Regions from separate parts of the Microbacterium aurugineum genome, predicted to be linked through region 1. Evidence: riboswitches for the same ligand, from Rfam matches in the RefSeq annotation. Region 1 holds a riboswitch; the other holds the start of a gene.
The links. Region 1 has a riboswitch for thiamine pyrophosphate ahead of thiM (hydroxyethylthiazole kinase). Riboswitches for the same ligand answer to the same signal wherever they lie in the genome.

Region 1 (7,389 bases):
CGCTGGATCGAGTGGGGCGGCTGCGGCATGGTCAACCCGAACGTGCTGCGCGCGGCCGGGATCGATCCGGAGGAGTACAGCGGCTTCGCGTTCGGCATGGGCATCGAGCGGGGCCTGATGTTCCGCAGTGACGTCCAGGACATGCGCGACATGGCCGAGGGTGATGTCCGATTCAGCGAGCAGTACGGGATGGTGGTGTGATGCGCGTCCCGCTTTCGTGGCTGCGTGAATACGTCGATCTGGCAGCGGATGCCACGCCCGAAGACGTCCTCGGCGCGCTGGTGACCGTCGGCTTCGAAGAGGAGGACGTGCACCGCTTCGACATCACGGGTCCCGTGGTGGTCGGACAGGTCGTGTCGCTTGAGGCCGAGCCGCAGTCCAACGGCAAGACCATCAACTGGTGCCAGGTGGATGTGGGCGAGGCGAACGGCGGCATCCGCGGCATCGTCTGTGGTGCGCACAACTTCGTGGCCGGTGACAAGGTCGTCGTGACGCTGCCCGGTGCCGTGCTGCCCGGTCCGTTCCCGATCGCCGCACGGAAGACCTACGGTCACGTTTCCGACGGCATGATCGCGTCCGCGCGGGAGCTGGGCCTCGGCGACGAGCACAACGGCATCGTCGTGCTGTCCGATCTCGGCATCGATGCTCCTGTCGGTACCGACGCGATCGCGCTGCTCGGTCTCGACGACGTGGCAGTGGAGATCAACGTCACGCCTGACCGCGGCTACGCGTTCTCGCTGCGCGGTGTGGCCCGCGAATACGCGCACGCCACCGGGGCGGACTTCCGCGATCCCGCCGAGCGCGACTTCGCCGAGTTGCAGCCGGGCACCGGACACACCACCGTGGTCGACGACGCCGCTCCCGTCCGCGGCCGGGTCGGTGCAAGTGAGTTCGTGACCCGCGTCGTGCGTGGGGTCGACCCCACGCGTCCGACTCCGCCGTGGATGGTCGCGCGACTCAGCCTCGCGGGCATGCGCTCGCTGGGCGTGCTGATCGACATCACCAATTACGTGATGCTCGAACTCGGTCAGCCGCTGCACGGATACGACCTCGACAAGCTCACCGGCGGCATCACGGTGCGGCGCGCGACCCCGGGCGAGAAGATGACCACGCTCGATGGCGTCGAGCGCTCGCTGCACGTCGAAGACCTGCTCATCACCGATGAATCGGGTCCGATCGGCCTCGCCGGTGTGATGGGCGGCGGCACGACGGAGATGAGCGACACCACCCGGAACGTGCTCATCGAGGCCGCGCACTTCGACCCGACGACCATCGCCCGCTCGGCTCGCCGTCACAAGCTGCCCAGCGAGGCATCCAAGCGCTTCGAGCGCGGCGTCGACCCGCTCATCCCGTTCGTGGCTGCGCGCCGGGCGGCCGATCTCATGGTCGAGCTCGCCGGTGGCACACTCACCGAGGAGGGCGGCGCCCTGTTCGCCGAGGTCTTCGTCGGAGAGATCGAGCTCCCGGCCGGCTTCGTGCAGGGGCTCATCGGCGTCGACTACACCGACGACGAGATCACCGGGGCGCTGACCACCATCGGTGCCGACGTGACCGCTTCCGACGCAGGCTCCGGCTGGACCGTGATCCCGCCGACCTGGCGCCCCGACCTGACCGACAAATGGACGCTGGCCGAAGAGGTCGCGCGCATCCACGGACTCGACCGCATCCCCTCGGTGCTGCCGACGCCGCCGTCCGGTCGCGGGCTCACCGCGCATCAGCAGGGTCGCCGTCGCGTGGCCGATGCCCTGGCCGCCGCGGGGCTCGTCGAGACGCCGTCGTTCCCGTTCACCACCGAGGTGCAGAACGACCTGCACGGTTCCGCGTCGGGGGAGCACCTGCCGAGCATCCGCCTGGCGAATCCGCTCGATGGTCAGGCGCCCTCCCTGCGTCGATCGCTCATCCCCGGTCTGCTGCAGACCGCGCACCGCAACATCTCGCGCGGGCTCACCGACCTCGCGATCTTCGAGACCGGCGTCGTCTTCCTACCCGAGCCCGGTGTGGAGTACGGGACGGAGGATGTGCCGCCCCTGGGGGAGCGCCCGTCGGAAGAGACGCTCGCCGCGCTGAACGCCTCGATCCCGCCGCAGCACCGGTTCGTCTCGGCGCTGCTCACCGGCCACGTGTCACCGCGCCAGCCCGGTCGCCCGGCCGAACCCGCCAGTCTGGTCGAGGCGCTGGACGCCGTCCGTGTGATCGCCGCCGCCGCCGGAGTCGAGATCGACGTCGTGCAGGCCGAGCGTGCCGCACTCCACCCCGGCCGCACCGGATCCCTCCGGATCGCCGGGGAAGAGGTCGGCTACGTCGGCGAGCTGCACCCCGCGGTGGCGGAGGGCGCCGACCTCCCCGGCCGTGCGACCGTGTTCGAGCTGGACCTCGACCGCGTCCTGTCGCTCGCGGGCGGCCGTGTCGTGGCCGCGTCGCTGTCGACGTTCCCTGCTGCCACGCAGGACGTCTCGTTGACGCTGTCGGCCGAGGTGCCCGCCGCGGATGTGCAGGCGGCTCTCGCCGAGGGCGCCGGTGCGATGCTCGAGTCCGTGCGTCTCGTCGACGACTATCGCGGGGAGGGGGTGCCGGAAGGCTCCAAGAGCCTGACGTTCGCCCTGCGGTTCCGCGCCGACGACCGCACCCTCACCGCTGCGGAGGCCACCGAGGCCAAGCTCGCGGGCGTCGCGGTGGCGGCCGAACGGTTCGGGGCGGCGCTGCGCGACTGAGCACTGCGCCGGGCGCGATCTGCTCTGAGCGGAAGCTCTTTCGCGGGTGGTCGATTCCTGCTGACATGAAGCCATGTCGGATGTGCTGATCCTCGGCGGTACGGGCTGGCTCTCGGGGCGGATCGCGCGTCGATGGGTCGATGCCGGTGCGGCAGTGACCTGTCTCGCCCGCGGAACGCGACCGGCGCCCGAGGGTGCCGAGCTCGTGCCCGGAGACCGGGAGGCCGCCGAGGCGTACGACGCACTCGCGCAGCGCGACTGGGACCATGTGGTCGACATCTCCTCGCAGGCGTCGCACGTCGCTCGTGCCGTCGACGCTCTCGGTGCGCGCACGGCACGGTGGACCTATGTGTCCTCGATGTCGGTGTACGCCGATGATGAGACGGTCGGGGCCGACGAATCAGCTCCCCGTCATCCGCCCGCCCGTCCCGGAGACGCCTACGAATACGGGGCGCAGAAGGCCGCGGCCGAAGACGCCGTCTCGGCGCTCGGAGCGCGGGCCTTCATCGTGCGCCCCGGGCTCATCGTCGGGGACGGAGATCCGAGCGACAGGTTCGGATACTGGGCGGCGGCGTTCACGCGCGCCGGCGCGGAGCCGGTGCTGCTGCCACCGCTCGAGGGGAGAGCTGCGCAGGTGATCGATGTCGACGACCTGGCCGAGTTCATCGTGACGGCGACTCGGAGCGGGGTGGTGAACGCGATCGGTGACAGGCATTCGCTCTCCGACATGCTGGAGGCGGTACGTTCGGCAGCAGGGCACACCGGTGACACGGTCGTCGCCGACGAGGACTGGCTCGTCGCTCGGGAGGTCGGGCACTGGGCCGGACCGCGGTCGCTTCCGCTGTGGCTGCCGCCGGAGATGACGGGATTCATGACGCGGTCCAACGCAGCGTTCCGTGCGTCGGGAGGCTCGCTCCGCGCCCTCGCCGACACGATCGGGCGGGTCCTCGTCGACGAGCGCGCCCGCGGCGTCGATCGGCCGCGACGTGCCGGACTCACCCGGGCGGAGGAACGCGCGCTCCTGGCCGATCGCTAGACTGCGAGCAGTGACACGGGGTGCCGCATCCGCGGCTGAGAACAGACCCGTCGAACCTGATCTAGTTCGTACTAGCGAAGGGATGTCGCGATGAGCGATCTTCTGCGTCCTGAATCCACCACCGATCTCGTCGGCTCCGCCGCGGCGCTGTGGGAGGTGGTGCGTGAGGCTCCGCCCTTGACGCATTGCATCACCAACGCGGTCGTCACGGGGTTCACCGCCAACGTGCTGCTCGCCGCCGGTGCGGCACCCGCGATGGTCGACATCGTCGGCGAGGCCGAGCTGTTCGCCGGGGTCGCCTCCGGCCTGCTGATCAACCTCGGCACGCCCACGCCGGAGCAGCGGGCTGCGATCCTCGAAGCCGTCGCCGGCGCGACCGCGTCCGGGACACCGTGGGTGCTCGATCCGGTCGCGATCGGCACCCTGCCGATCCGCACGGCGCTGGCGCATGACCTGGCCAATCAGCGCCCGACCGCGATCCGAGGCAACGCCTCCGAGATCCTCGCCCTCGCCGGAGTCAGCGCGGGTGGCCGAGGTGTCGACGCGACGGACAGCACGGATGCCGCTGCCGACGCTGCGGCTGCCCTGGCGACGAGGACGGGTGCCGTGGTCGCGGTCTCGGGGCCGGTCGATCTCCTCACCGACGGCGAGCGGATCCTGCGACTCGCGAACGGTCACGAGCTCCTGACCAGGGTCACCGGTGGCGGTTGTGCCCTCGGCGCGGTCATGGCCGCGCTCCTCGGCGCCGCCAGGGTGACGGGGCACGATGCGCTCACGGCGGTCGCCGCCGCGAGCCTCGGATACACGATCGCCGCCGAGCATGCCGCAACGACAGCACGGGGTCCGGGCAGTTTCGCGGTCTCGCTGCTGGATGCACTCGCAGCGCTGCGCCCGGAAGACCTCGTCGCCGAGGCTCGCGTCGAGAGCGGTGCACGGTGACCGTCGATCTCTCGCTCTATCTCGTGACCGATCCCGAGCTCTGCGGTGATCGTGGTGTCGTCGAGACCGTCCGTCAGGCTGTGGAGGGTGGTGTGCGCGTCGTCCAGGTGCGGGACAAGACCGCGACGGAGGCCGAGATCGTCGAACAGCTGATCGCGGTGTCGCAGGTGATCGACGGACGGGCGCTCCTCGTCGTGAACGACCGGTTGGATGCTGCCGTCGCCGCCCGCGAACGGGGTGCGCGCGTCCACGGCGTGCATCTGGGGCAGGGCGATGCGTCCGTGCGGCGGGCGCGCGAGGTACTGGGACCCGATGCGCTGATCGGCCTCACGGCGAACAGTGCCGCGCACCTCGAGGCCGTGCTCGCCCTGCCGGTGGGGACGGTCGACTACCTGGGAGTCGGCGTGATCCGTCCCACCGCGACGAAACCGGATCACCCGGCGCCGCTCGGAGTCGACGGATTCCGTGACTTCGTCGCACGCAGTCCGCTCCCGTGCGTCGCGATCGGCGGCGTGGGGCTCGACGATGCCGAGGCACTGCGGGATGCCGGTGCAGCCGGGATCGCCGTGGTCTCGGCGCTGTGCGCGGCGGAAGACCCCGCGGCGACCGCCCGTGCTTTCCGGCGACGGTGGCTCGCAGGTTCCGTTCCGCGTGTGCTGAGCATCGCCGGGAGTGATCCCTCCGGTGGCGCAGGGATCCAGGCAGACATCAAGTCGATCGCGGCCAACGGCGGATACGGCATGGCTGTCCCCACCGCGCTGACCGCGCAGAACACCCAGGGCGTGCGCGGCGTGCACGTGCCGCCGGCAGAGTTCCTCCGCGCCCAACTCGACGCGGTGTCGGATGACATCGTGATCGACGCGGTGAAGATCGGGATGCTCGCCGACGCCGAGGTCATCCGGACGGTCGCTGCCTGGCTCGACCGGGCCCGTCCGCCGATCGTCGTCCTCGATCCGGTGATGGTGGCGACTTCGGGGGATCGGCTCCTGGAGCCGGATGCGGAGCGGGAACTGCGGGATCTGCTCCGTCGCGCCACGCTCGTGACCCCGAACCTGGCCGAGCTCGCCGTGCTCTCGGGGCGCGACGTCGGGGACTGGTCGGAGGCGATCGCCGCTGCGGAAGACCTGTCGACGGATGTGGGGGTCGCCGTGCTGGTCAAGGGCGGACATCTCGCGGGGAACGACGCCCCGGATGCGCTGATCGACGCTCGTCACGGGCGACGTCAGGAGTACAGCGGGACGCGTATCGTCACCTCGAGCACCCACGGCACCGGCTGCTCGCTCTCCTCTGCCCTCGCCACGCTGTTGGCACGGGGTCTGGAGCCGGAGCAGGCGGTCCGCGCGGCGCGGAGCTGGCTGCGTGAATCGCTCCGTGCGGGGGAAGCACTGCGGGTGGGGCGCGGGCACGGCCCCATCAACCACTTCTCCGGACTGTGGGCGCGGGCGGACACGACGAGCGGAGTCGCTGCGTCGGAGGTCGCTGCCTCGGAGGTCGCTGCCTCGGAGGTCGCTGCCGAGTGGTGGGAGCGCATCGCCGACATCCGCGCACAGATCGACGAGTTGCCGTTCATCCGTGCCCTTGCAGACGGCTCGCTGGAGCGCGAGCCCTTCCTCGCGTACCTCGCGCAGGATGCCCTGTACCTGCGCGAGTACGCCCGGGTGCTGTCGGAGGCGGCGCGACGAGCCCCGACGTCGGCTGAGCAGGCGTTCTGGGCGCACTCCGCCCACGGGTCCATCGTGGGCGAGCTCGAACTCCATGCGTCGTGGTTGACGCCGCAGCAGGGGGTGAGCGCTGCGACGTTCGCCGCGGAGCCGTCGGCGGCGACCACGGCCTACCTCGATCACCTCAGGTCGGTCGCATTCGGTGGCGACTACGCCGAGATCGTCGCAGCCGTCCTTCCGTGCTTCTGGCTCTACACCGACCTCGGCCGGCGCCTGCATGCCGGCGAGTTCGGCGAGTACGCGCGGGATCCGCAGCATCCCTTCGCCTCCTGGCTCGCGACATACGCCGACCCTGCGTTCGAGGAGGCGACCGAGACGGCGATCCTCTACGCCTCCGGGGCGGCCGCACGGGCGGACGCCGCGACCCGCGCGAGGATGAGCCGCGTGTTCGAGGTCTCGAGCGCGCACGAGCTGGCCTTCTTCGCCGCACCGATGGAGTTCTCGCCCGCCGGATGACGGCCCGGATTTGCGGTGGCCGCCGGGGCCGCGCTACTGTCGCGACATGCCTTCGGCCGCCACCGCTTCTCCGACGCTCGCTCCGAGCGTCATCGCTGTGCGCCGACGCCGCGGCCGCCGACTGTAGGCGACCCCGCCCTCCTGCCTGCCCCCTTTCGGCGGTGAGTGCCGGTGTCGCCGCCTCCGGCCCCGCCCCTCGGTCCTCCTTTCGAGGAAGACCCGACCGTTAAGGTAGAAGCATGACGTATTCCGTCGCCGTCTCCGGCGCATCCGGCTACGCAGGCGGCGAGATCCTACGCCTCCTGGCAGACCATCCCGACATGGAGATCCGCACCGTCACGGCGCATTCGAACGCCGGGCAACCCCTCGTCGATCACCAGCCGCACCTGCGCTCCCTGGCGCACCTCACGCTGCAGGAGACCACACCGGACATCCTCTCCGGCCACGACGTCGTCTTCCTGGCGCTCCCGCACGGGCAGTCCGGTCAGTACACCGACGCGTTGGGCGACGCCCCGCTCGTGATCGA
Region 2 (7,389 bases), 830 kb from region 1:
ACCGCTCCCGCGGTCGACCGCCTCGTCGTCAGTCACGGCGATGCCTGCTGCCCCAACACCCTGGTGGGAGACGACGGCCGCTGGCTCGCGCACGTCGACCTGGCTCTGCTGGGCGTGGCCGACCGCTGGGCCGACATCGCCGTCGCCTCCATGAGCACCGAGTGGAACTTCGGCCCCGGGTGGGAGGACGCTCTGATCGAGGCCTACGGAGTCGAACCCGACCGCGAGCGTCTCGCCTTCTATCGCGACCTCTGGAACGCGACCTGAGCGCCCCTAGTGGTGGAACGCCGAGTCGGGGTGATCGGATGGCATCGGCGCGGTGAGGGCGTCGAGGTGGGCGACTTCCGCCGTGATCGCGTCCAGCAGGTCGGCGGCCAGGTCCATGCTCAGCCCGTTGCGCACGACGATCCGCTGCACCGTGATCTGCTCGAGATCCGCGGGCATCGGGTACGCCGGCACGAGCCATCCGCGCATCCGGAGCCGGTCCTGCAGGTGGTACAGCGTCCAGTTCTTCGTATGGCCGTCCTTGAGGCGCCAGGCGAACACCGGGATGTCGCTGCCGTCGTTCCAGAGCTCGAAGGCGTCGAGCCCCGCGATCCCGGCCGACAGGTACTTCGCGACGTCCTGCGACTCCTGCTGCACGGCACGGTAGCCCTCGAACCCCAGCCGGAGGAACAGGTAGTACTGCAACAGCACCTGCGCCCCCGGACGCGAGAAGTTCAGCGCGAACGTGGGCATCTCGCCACCGAGGTAACTGACCTTGAACACGAGATCCTCCGGCAGCCACTTCTCCTCGCGCCAGACCACCCATCCGAGACCCGGGTACACGAGACCGTACTTGTGGCCGGACGTACTGATCGAGTGCACGCGCTCGAGACGGAAGTCCCACACGAGATCGGGTTGCAGGAACGGCGCGATCATCGCCCCGGAGGCACCGTCGACGTGGATGGGGATGTCGAGCCCGGTGTCCTTCTGGATCTCGTCGAGCGCCGCAGCGATCGCCGCCACCGGCTCGTACATCCCGGTATAGGTGACGCCCATGATCGCGACGACGCCGATCGTGTTCTCATCGACGTACGTCGCCAGGTCGTGACCGTCGAGCGTCTTGTGCTCCTCGGAGATGGGGACGTAGCGCGGCTCGACGTCGAAGTAGTTGCAGAACTTCTCCCAGCACACCTGCACGGCGGACGACATCACCAGGTTCGGCGTCGACGTGTCCTTTCCCGCGGCACGTCGCGCCTGCTGCCAGCGACGCTTGAAGGCGAGGCCGCCCAGCATGCACGCCTCGGACGAACCGACCGTCGAGGTACCGATGGCACCCGAGGCGTCCGGCGCGTTCCAGAGGTTCGCCAGCATGTGCCAGCAGTTGTCCTCGATCGCCGCCGTCTGCGGGTACTCGTCCTTGTCGATCATGTTCTTGTCGAAAGACGAGGTGTACACCTGCTTGGCGTCGTCATCCATCCACGTGCTGACGAACGTCGCCAGGTTGAGGCGCGCGTTGCCGTCGAGGATCGTCTCGTCCTCGACGATCTGCCTCGCCGTGGCAGGGAGCGAACCCTGGGGCGGGATCAGATGGCGCGGGGCGACCGACGCCTCCCCCGGGCGCGTGAACATCGGCTCGTAGTCGGAGGAGGGCGAACTGCTCATGCGAGAACCTTTCGGTGGAGGCGTCCTTGCGGCCTTGCCGCCCACCGTAGCGAGATCGCGCCGACGTATCGACCGGTTCGCGACAGACCCTAGCTCCACACGAAGCGGAACGTCCCCACGACGACAGCAGCGGCGAGCGCGAGCGCCATGATCGCGATGCCGCCGACCAGCGCCACCGCATCTCTCGGGTGCAGCCGCGACGGACGCGACCAGGTACGGGGGATGTCCGAGCCGAATCCGCGCGCTTCCATCGCGAGCGCCAGTTTGGAGCCGCGCCTCACGGCGAACACGAGCAGCACGAAGGCCATGGAAAAGAACCGTCGGAGCACGCCCCGGTCCCCCACACCGCGCGCACGACGAGCCAGGCTCATGGTGCGCCAGTCATCCAGGAACAGGCCCAGCATCCGCGTACCGGCCAGGATGCCCAGCACGAAGCGACTCGGGAGCTTGGCGACCTGGGCCAGCGCATCGGCGAGTTCGGTCGGGTCGGTGCCGCCGAAGAGCAGGATCGTGGGCAGCCCGAGCGCGACCACGCGCAGGCTCACCGCGATCGCGAGGGTGATGGAGTCCTCGCTGATCGTCGCGAACCCGAAGGTCCAGTAGATCCGTCCGGCCGGTTCGGCGTACAGCAGCATGCTCACGCCGGCGATCGGCGCGAAGATCATGATCGGGAGCAGCCTCCTCAGGACCGTCGAGGGACGCAGTCCGGTCAGCGGCAGGCACAGCAGCTGCAGGACGATCGCGGCCAGCGCGCTCGTGATGTCGATGGACGCGAACAACGGCACCGACAGCAGCACGGCGAGCACCAGCTTCGTCACCGGGTTCACCCCGTCGAGCCATACCGGCCGTGCGGTCTCGATCGCCGTCACGCTGCCGCCCCCAACTCGATGCGATGACCACCCAGATGTCGGACCACGGCATCGTCGTGCGTCACCGCGATGATCGACCGTCCACGCGTGATCTCCTCCTGCAGGAGCGCGACGAGGGAGATCCATCCACGCCGGTCCTGACCGAACGTCGGCTCGTCGAGCACGATCACTTCCGGTGCACCCGCCAACGCTGTCGCGACGGACAGCCGCCGCTTCTGGCCGCCGGAGAGCGTGAACGGGTTGGCCAGCGCGAGTGGCGCGAGGCCGAGTCGCTCGAGGAGATCGTCGACCACGGCGTCCGTCCTCGCACGGTCCCAGCCGAGCGCGCGCGGCCCGACAGCGAGCTCGTCACGCAGCGTCTGGGTGAGGAACTGGTGCTCCGGCTCCTGGAAGACCATGCCGATGCGCGTGAGCAACTCGCGCGACGTCCACCGGATCGGGCGGGTGCCTTTGCGCCCCGCCAACTCGGGTGCCGACCGCACCTCTCCTGCCTCTTCGGGGATGAGTCCGGCGAGCGTGAGCGCAAGGGTCGATTTGCCCGCCCCGTTGGGCCCGGTGATCACGGTCGCGTTCGCCCGCGGTACGTGCAGGTCGAGTCCCGCCTGCACGACGACGCCCGCTTCCCTCGCAATCGCGAGCCCGGAGGCGGAGAGCGCATCGGCTGCCGTCACCCGCTCCAGCACGGGCAGGTCGACGCCCCGCTCGGGCACCCACACCCCCGCATCGGCGAGCACATCGCCGTGGACCGCGAACACGTGCTCGGGCGGTCCGTCCGCGAGCAGCCCGCCGTCGGCCGCCAGCACGATCACACGCGTCATCAGATCGACCCAGACCGGCGTGCGATGCTCGACGACGATCAGTGTCGCACCCGAGGAGACCACGGCCCGCTCGACGCTCGCCCGCACCTCGCGCACGCCCTCGGGGTCGAGGTTCGCGGTCGGCTCGTCGAGCAGCAGCAGGCCCGGACGCATCGCGAGCACGCCGGCCAGCACCAGTCGCTGCTTCTGGCCGCCCGAGAGCGCCTTCGTGGGACGCTGCGGCGAGACGTCGAGGCCCACGGCGTCGAGAGCCTCCGCGACTCGGTCCGGGATCTCGGATGCCGCGACACCGAGATTCTCGCAGCCGAACGCCACATCATCGCCGACTTTCGACAGCACGATTCCGGCATCGGGGTCCTGGAGGACGAGCCCCACACGACCGTGCCGCGATTCCGGGGACGCGCCGTCGATGCGCAGGGCACCGGTGCGCTCCCCCTCGTCATCGCCGCCCAGGACGCCGGCGAGACCGGCGAGCAGAGTCGACTTGCCCGCGCCCGATGCGCCGAGAAGCAGCACCCGCTCGCCCGGTTCGATCGTGAACGAGACGTCGGCGACGGCGGGGCGCTTTCGACCGGCATACCGCCAGCCCCAGCCCGCAGCCTGCACGCGGGCCGGGGCGGCGAAGCTCACGCTCAGACCTCGCGCACGTGCTCTCGCCCGACGGCGAAGCGGTTGAGTGCGCCGGTGACGGCGAGGGCGCGCACGAGCAGCCACCCGACCACGCCCGCGAGGATCGCGCCCGAGATGACGACGCTGACCAGATAGATGGTGTTGAACTCGAGCGACTTCAGGATGTTCGGCGAGCTGCCGTAGAACAGCTCGAACACCCAGGCGGCGACCGCTGCGCCGACACCCGCGAGCGCGGCGACCACGATGCCGAAACGACGATAGAAGAAGAGCGCGAAGATGATCTCCGCACCGAGGCCCTGCACGATGCCGGACAGTACGGTCGAGACGCCCCACACGTTGCCGATCAGCATCGACACGATCGCCGCGACCAGCTCGACCACCAGCGCGGCGCCCGGCTTGCGGATCACGAGGCCGCCGACGACGCCGCCGAGCAGCCAGATGCCGACGGCGATGCCGCCGAGACCCGGCGTCAGGGCGTCAGCGGCGCCGAACCAGGCGTACCCGATGGTGTTCCAGCCCCAGAAGACGAGGCCGATCGCGACGCCGAGGACGGCGGCGACGACGATGTCGACGACGCGCCAGCGCCAGATCGACGTGGGTCGCAGACCGTTCGCGGCGGATGCCTGCTTCGCGGATGCGGACGTGGACGTACTCATCTGAACTCCTCCCTGCGCTGGCATGACCCAGATCAGGTTCGACGGTCGAAGCGCGATTCGCTCCCTCTCAGCCCGGCTCGCCGGACTCCCGTGGTTGTGCTGATGATCTTACCCGGTGGCGACACCGGCGTGGCGACAGGGCTTCGCGCCGCGGAACACGCCGGGGATTGGGTACCGTAAACGAGTGACCGCTTCAGATCCCGCCGACGAGGCGACGGGCGTCGTCAGCGACGACGGCTCGCGGACGGCCGCCCCCTCCGGGCCCGTGGACGACCTGGCGATCGCGTCGGACCCCGCCGCCCCCGCATCGGAGAGCGCCGCACCCTTCGCCGCCGATCGACTCTTCGCCGGCGACACGCCCCCGTCGGATCCCTCCGTCGTCTCCGCTGTCCCGGTCGACGCCGCCGCGATCGGCGCGCTGTTCACGGTCGACCGGACGCCCGCACGACGTCGCGGCACGGCTTCGTCGGACGACCCCGCGTCGGCGTCCGATCCGGAGCCCGTGCTCGACCCGGAGCCCGTGCACGACCCGGAACCGGCGGATGGTCCCGCGACTCCGCCACTCACGAAGCCGCCCTTCCACCCCCGCCGACGCGGCGAGGGTGAGGAGGCGCAGGAGCCCGATGAGGCCGAGGCGCTCGTCGACGGCGCGGCCGTGCAGTGGGCCGACGGCACGACGGGCGCGACCGCACTGACCTGGGTCGATGCCGCCGCCGTCGGTGCGCACACGGCCACGGCGACGTTCGAGCAGACCCCGGAAACCGAACAGAACGGCGGGCTCCTCCGTGGGGCTCGCTTGCGGCCGGCCATCGCTCGCCCGGGAATCCTGGTGCCGCTCGTCGCGCTCACCGCGCTGGTCGCCGGCTATGCGGGCACGACGTTGCTCTGGCCGCTGCACGAGGTGCCGCCGACGGCGCAGTCCGTCGAGTTCGACACGGTTCCCGCTCCCGCCGCGACGATCACCTGGCCGAGTGAGGGCAGCGCGTCCGTCGGCATCGCCGGGCTCACCACCGCGGCGTCGATCACCGATCCGGTGAGCATCGCGAGCATCACCAAGGTCGTGAGCAGCTTGATGGTTCTCGACCGCATGCCCCTCGCCCTCGGCGAGCAGGGGCCGGAGTTCGGCTTCAGTTACCGCGACAGCGTGGACTACTGGAACTACCGGCGCAGCGATCAGTCCGCACTGGATGTCCCCGTCGACGGCGTCCTCACCGAGTACCAGATGCTCCAGGGCACCCTCCTCGGGTCGGCGAACAACTACATCGACCGGCTGGCCTCCGAGATCTGGGGCTCGGACCAGGAGTTCGCGGCCGCCGCCGAGGTGTGGCTGCGCGATCGTGCGCTCACCGACATCACGGTGGTCACCCCCTCCGGGTTCGACGAGCGCAATGTGGCGACCCCTGCGGCCCTGATCAAGCTCGGCGAGCTGGCCATGCAGAACCCCGTGTTCGCGGAGATCGTCGGCACCCGGTCAGTGGACCTCCCGGGTGCGGGCACGGTCGTCAACACCAACGGGATGCTCGCCGATCCGGGCGTCGTCGGCATCAAGACCGGCACGCTGGTCGGCTGGAACCTGCTGACGGCGAAAGACCTGACGATCGGGGACACCACGGTGCACCTGTTCGCGGCGGCGCTGAATCAGGCGGGCGACGACGAGCGCCTCGCTCTCACCCGTTCGCTGTTCGCCGAGACGGAGGCCGCCCTGGATGCACAGGAGGCAGCGGTCGCGAAGGGCACGGTCGTCGGACAGGTCACGACCGACTGGGGCGAGAAGGTCGACGTGGTCACCGAATCCGATGCCGATGTCGTGCTGTGGAACGGTGCTGTCGCCACTGCGACCACGGCCTTCGATCTCGGCGAAAAGCGGGACGAGGACGCCACCGTGGGCACCTTGACCGCGGCCGGACCACTCAACACCGTGACGGTTCCCCTGGTCCTGGCCGATGACGTCGAAGGGCCGAGCCCGTGGTGGCGCCTGACCCACCCCCTGGAACTGCTCGGGATCACAGACGACGGGTCCTGACACTTCGCTCGGCCGAGTACAGCACGACGCCCCATCCCGCGTGAGCAGGATGGGGCGTCTGCGTGATGCCGCTCAGTCGCGAGAGGCGGAGCCGTCGGCCCCCTCCTCGAGAAGCGCCTGGGCAGCAGCCGTCTCGGCGGCAGGAACCTGCGCCCCCACCGACGCGCCGGCGACGGCCGCAGCCGCGTGCACGCTCTCCTCGTCCGCGTCACCGGTGACCACGACGGGCGTCGAGCCGGTGAGGGCCTCTTCGGCGTCGATGTCTGTGGCCGCCTGCTCGAACTGCGACTGGTACAGGCGCCAGTAGGCTCCCTGCGCGGCGATCAGCTCGTCGTGCGTGCCCTTCTCCACGATGTCGCCGTGCTCCATCACGAGGATGAGGTCGGCATCGCGAATGGTCGACAGACGGTGCGCGATCACGAAGGACGTACGTCCCTTGCGAAGGGCGGCCATCGCGTGCTGCAGCAACAACTCGGTGCGGGTGTCGACGGCCGACGTGGCCTCATCGAGGATGAGGATCGACGGCTGTGCGACGAACGCGCGCGCGATGGTGATGAGCTGACGCTCGCCCGCGGAGACGTTCGCGGCATCCTCGTCGAGCACCGTGTCGTAGCCCTCGGGGAGGGCGTGGACGAAGCGGTCGACGTAGGTCGCCTTCGCCGCGGCGAGGACCTCGTCGTCGGTCGCGGTGGAGCGGCCGTAGCGGATGTTCTCGCGGATGCTCCCCGCGAACAGCCACGGATCCT

Region 2: linked by a shared signal. The riboswitch ahead of KV397_RS01630 (ECF transporter S component) and the one ahead of thiM (hydroxyethylthiazole kinase) in region 1 are both predicted to bind thiamine pyrophosphate.

The regions. Positions count from the first base shown of each region.
Region 1 covers NZ_CP078078.1:1,168,939-1,176,327, forward strand. The annotation lists gene pheS (phenylalanine--tRNA ligase subunit alpha) at 1-201, shown strand, start outside; gene pheT (phenylalanine--tRNA ligase subunit beta) at 201-2,711, shown strand; gene KV397_RS05720 (NAD-dependent epimerase/dehydratase family protein) at 2,785-3,747, shown strand; TPP riboswitch at 3,754-3,847, shown strand; gene thiM (hydroxyethylthiazole kinase) at 3,838-4,686, shown strand; gene KV397_RS05730 (bifunctional hydroxymethylpyrimidine kinase/phosphomethylpyrimidine kinase) at 4,683-6,863, shown strand; gene argC (N-acetyl-gamma-glutamyl-phosphate reductase) at 7,103-7,389, shown strand, end outside.
Region 2 covers NZ_CP078078.1:340,441-347,829, reverse strand. The annotation lists gene KV397_RS01650 (aminoglycoside 3'-phosphotransferase) at 1-267, shown strand, start outside; gene KV397_RS01645 (glutamate decarboxylase) at 274-1,647, opposite strand; gene KV397_RS01640 (energy-coupling factor transporter transmembrane component T family protein) at 1,737-2,516, opposite strand; gene KV397_RS01635 (ABC transporter ATP-binding protein) at 2,513-3,970, opposite strand; gene KV397_RS01630 (ECF transporter S component) at 3,967-4,620, opposite strand; TPP riboswitch at 4,611-4,722, opposite strand; gene KV397_RS01625 (D-alanyl-D-alanine carboxypeptidase) at 4,805-6,643, shown strand; gene KV397_RS01620 (ABC transporter ATP-binding protein) at 6,716-7,389, opposite strand, start outside.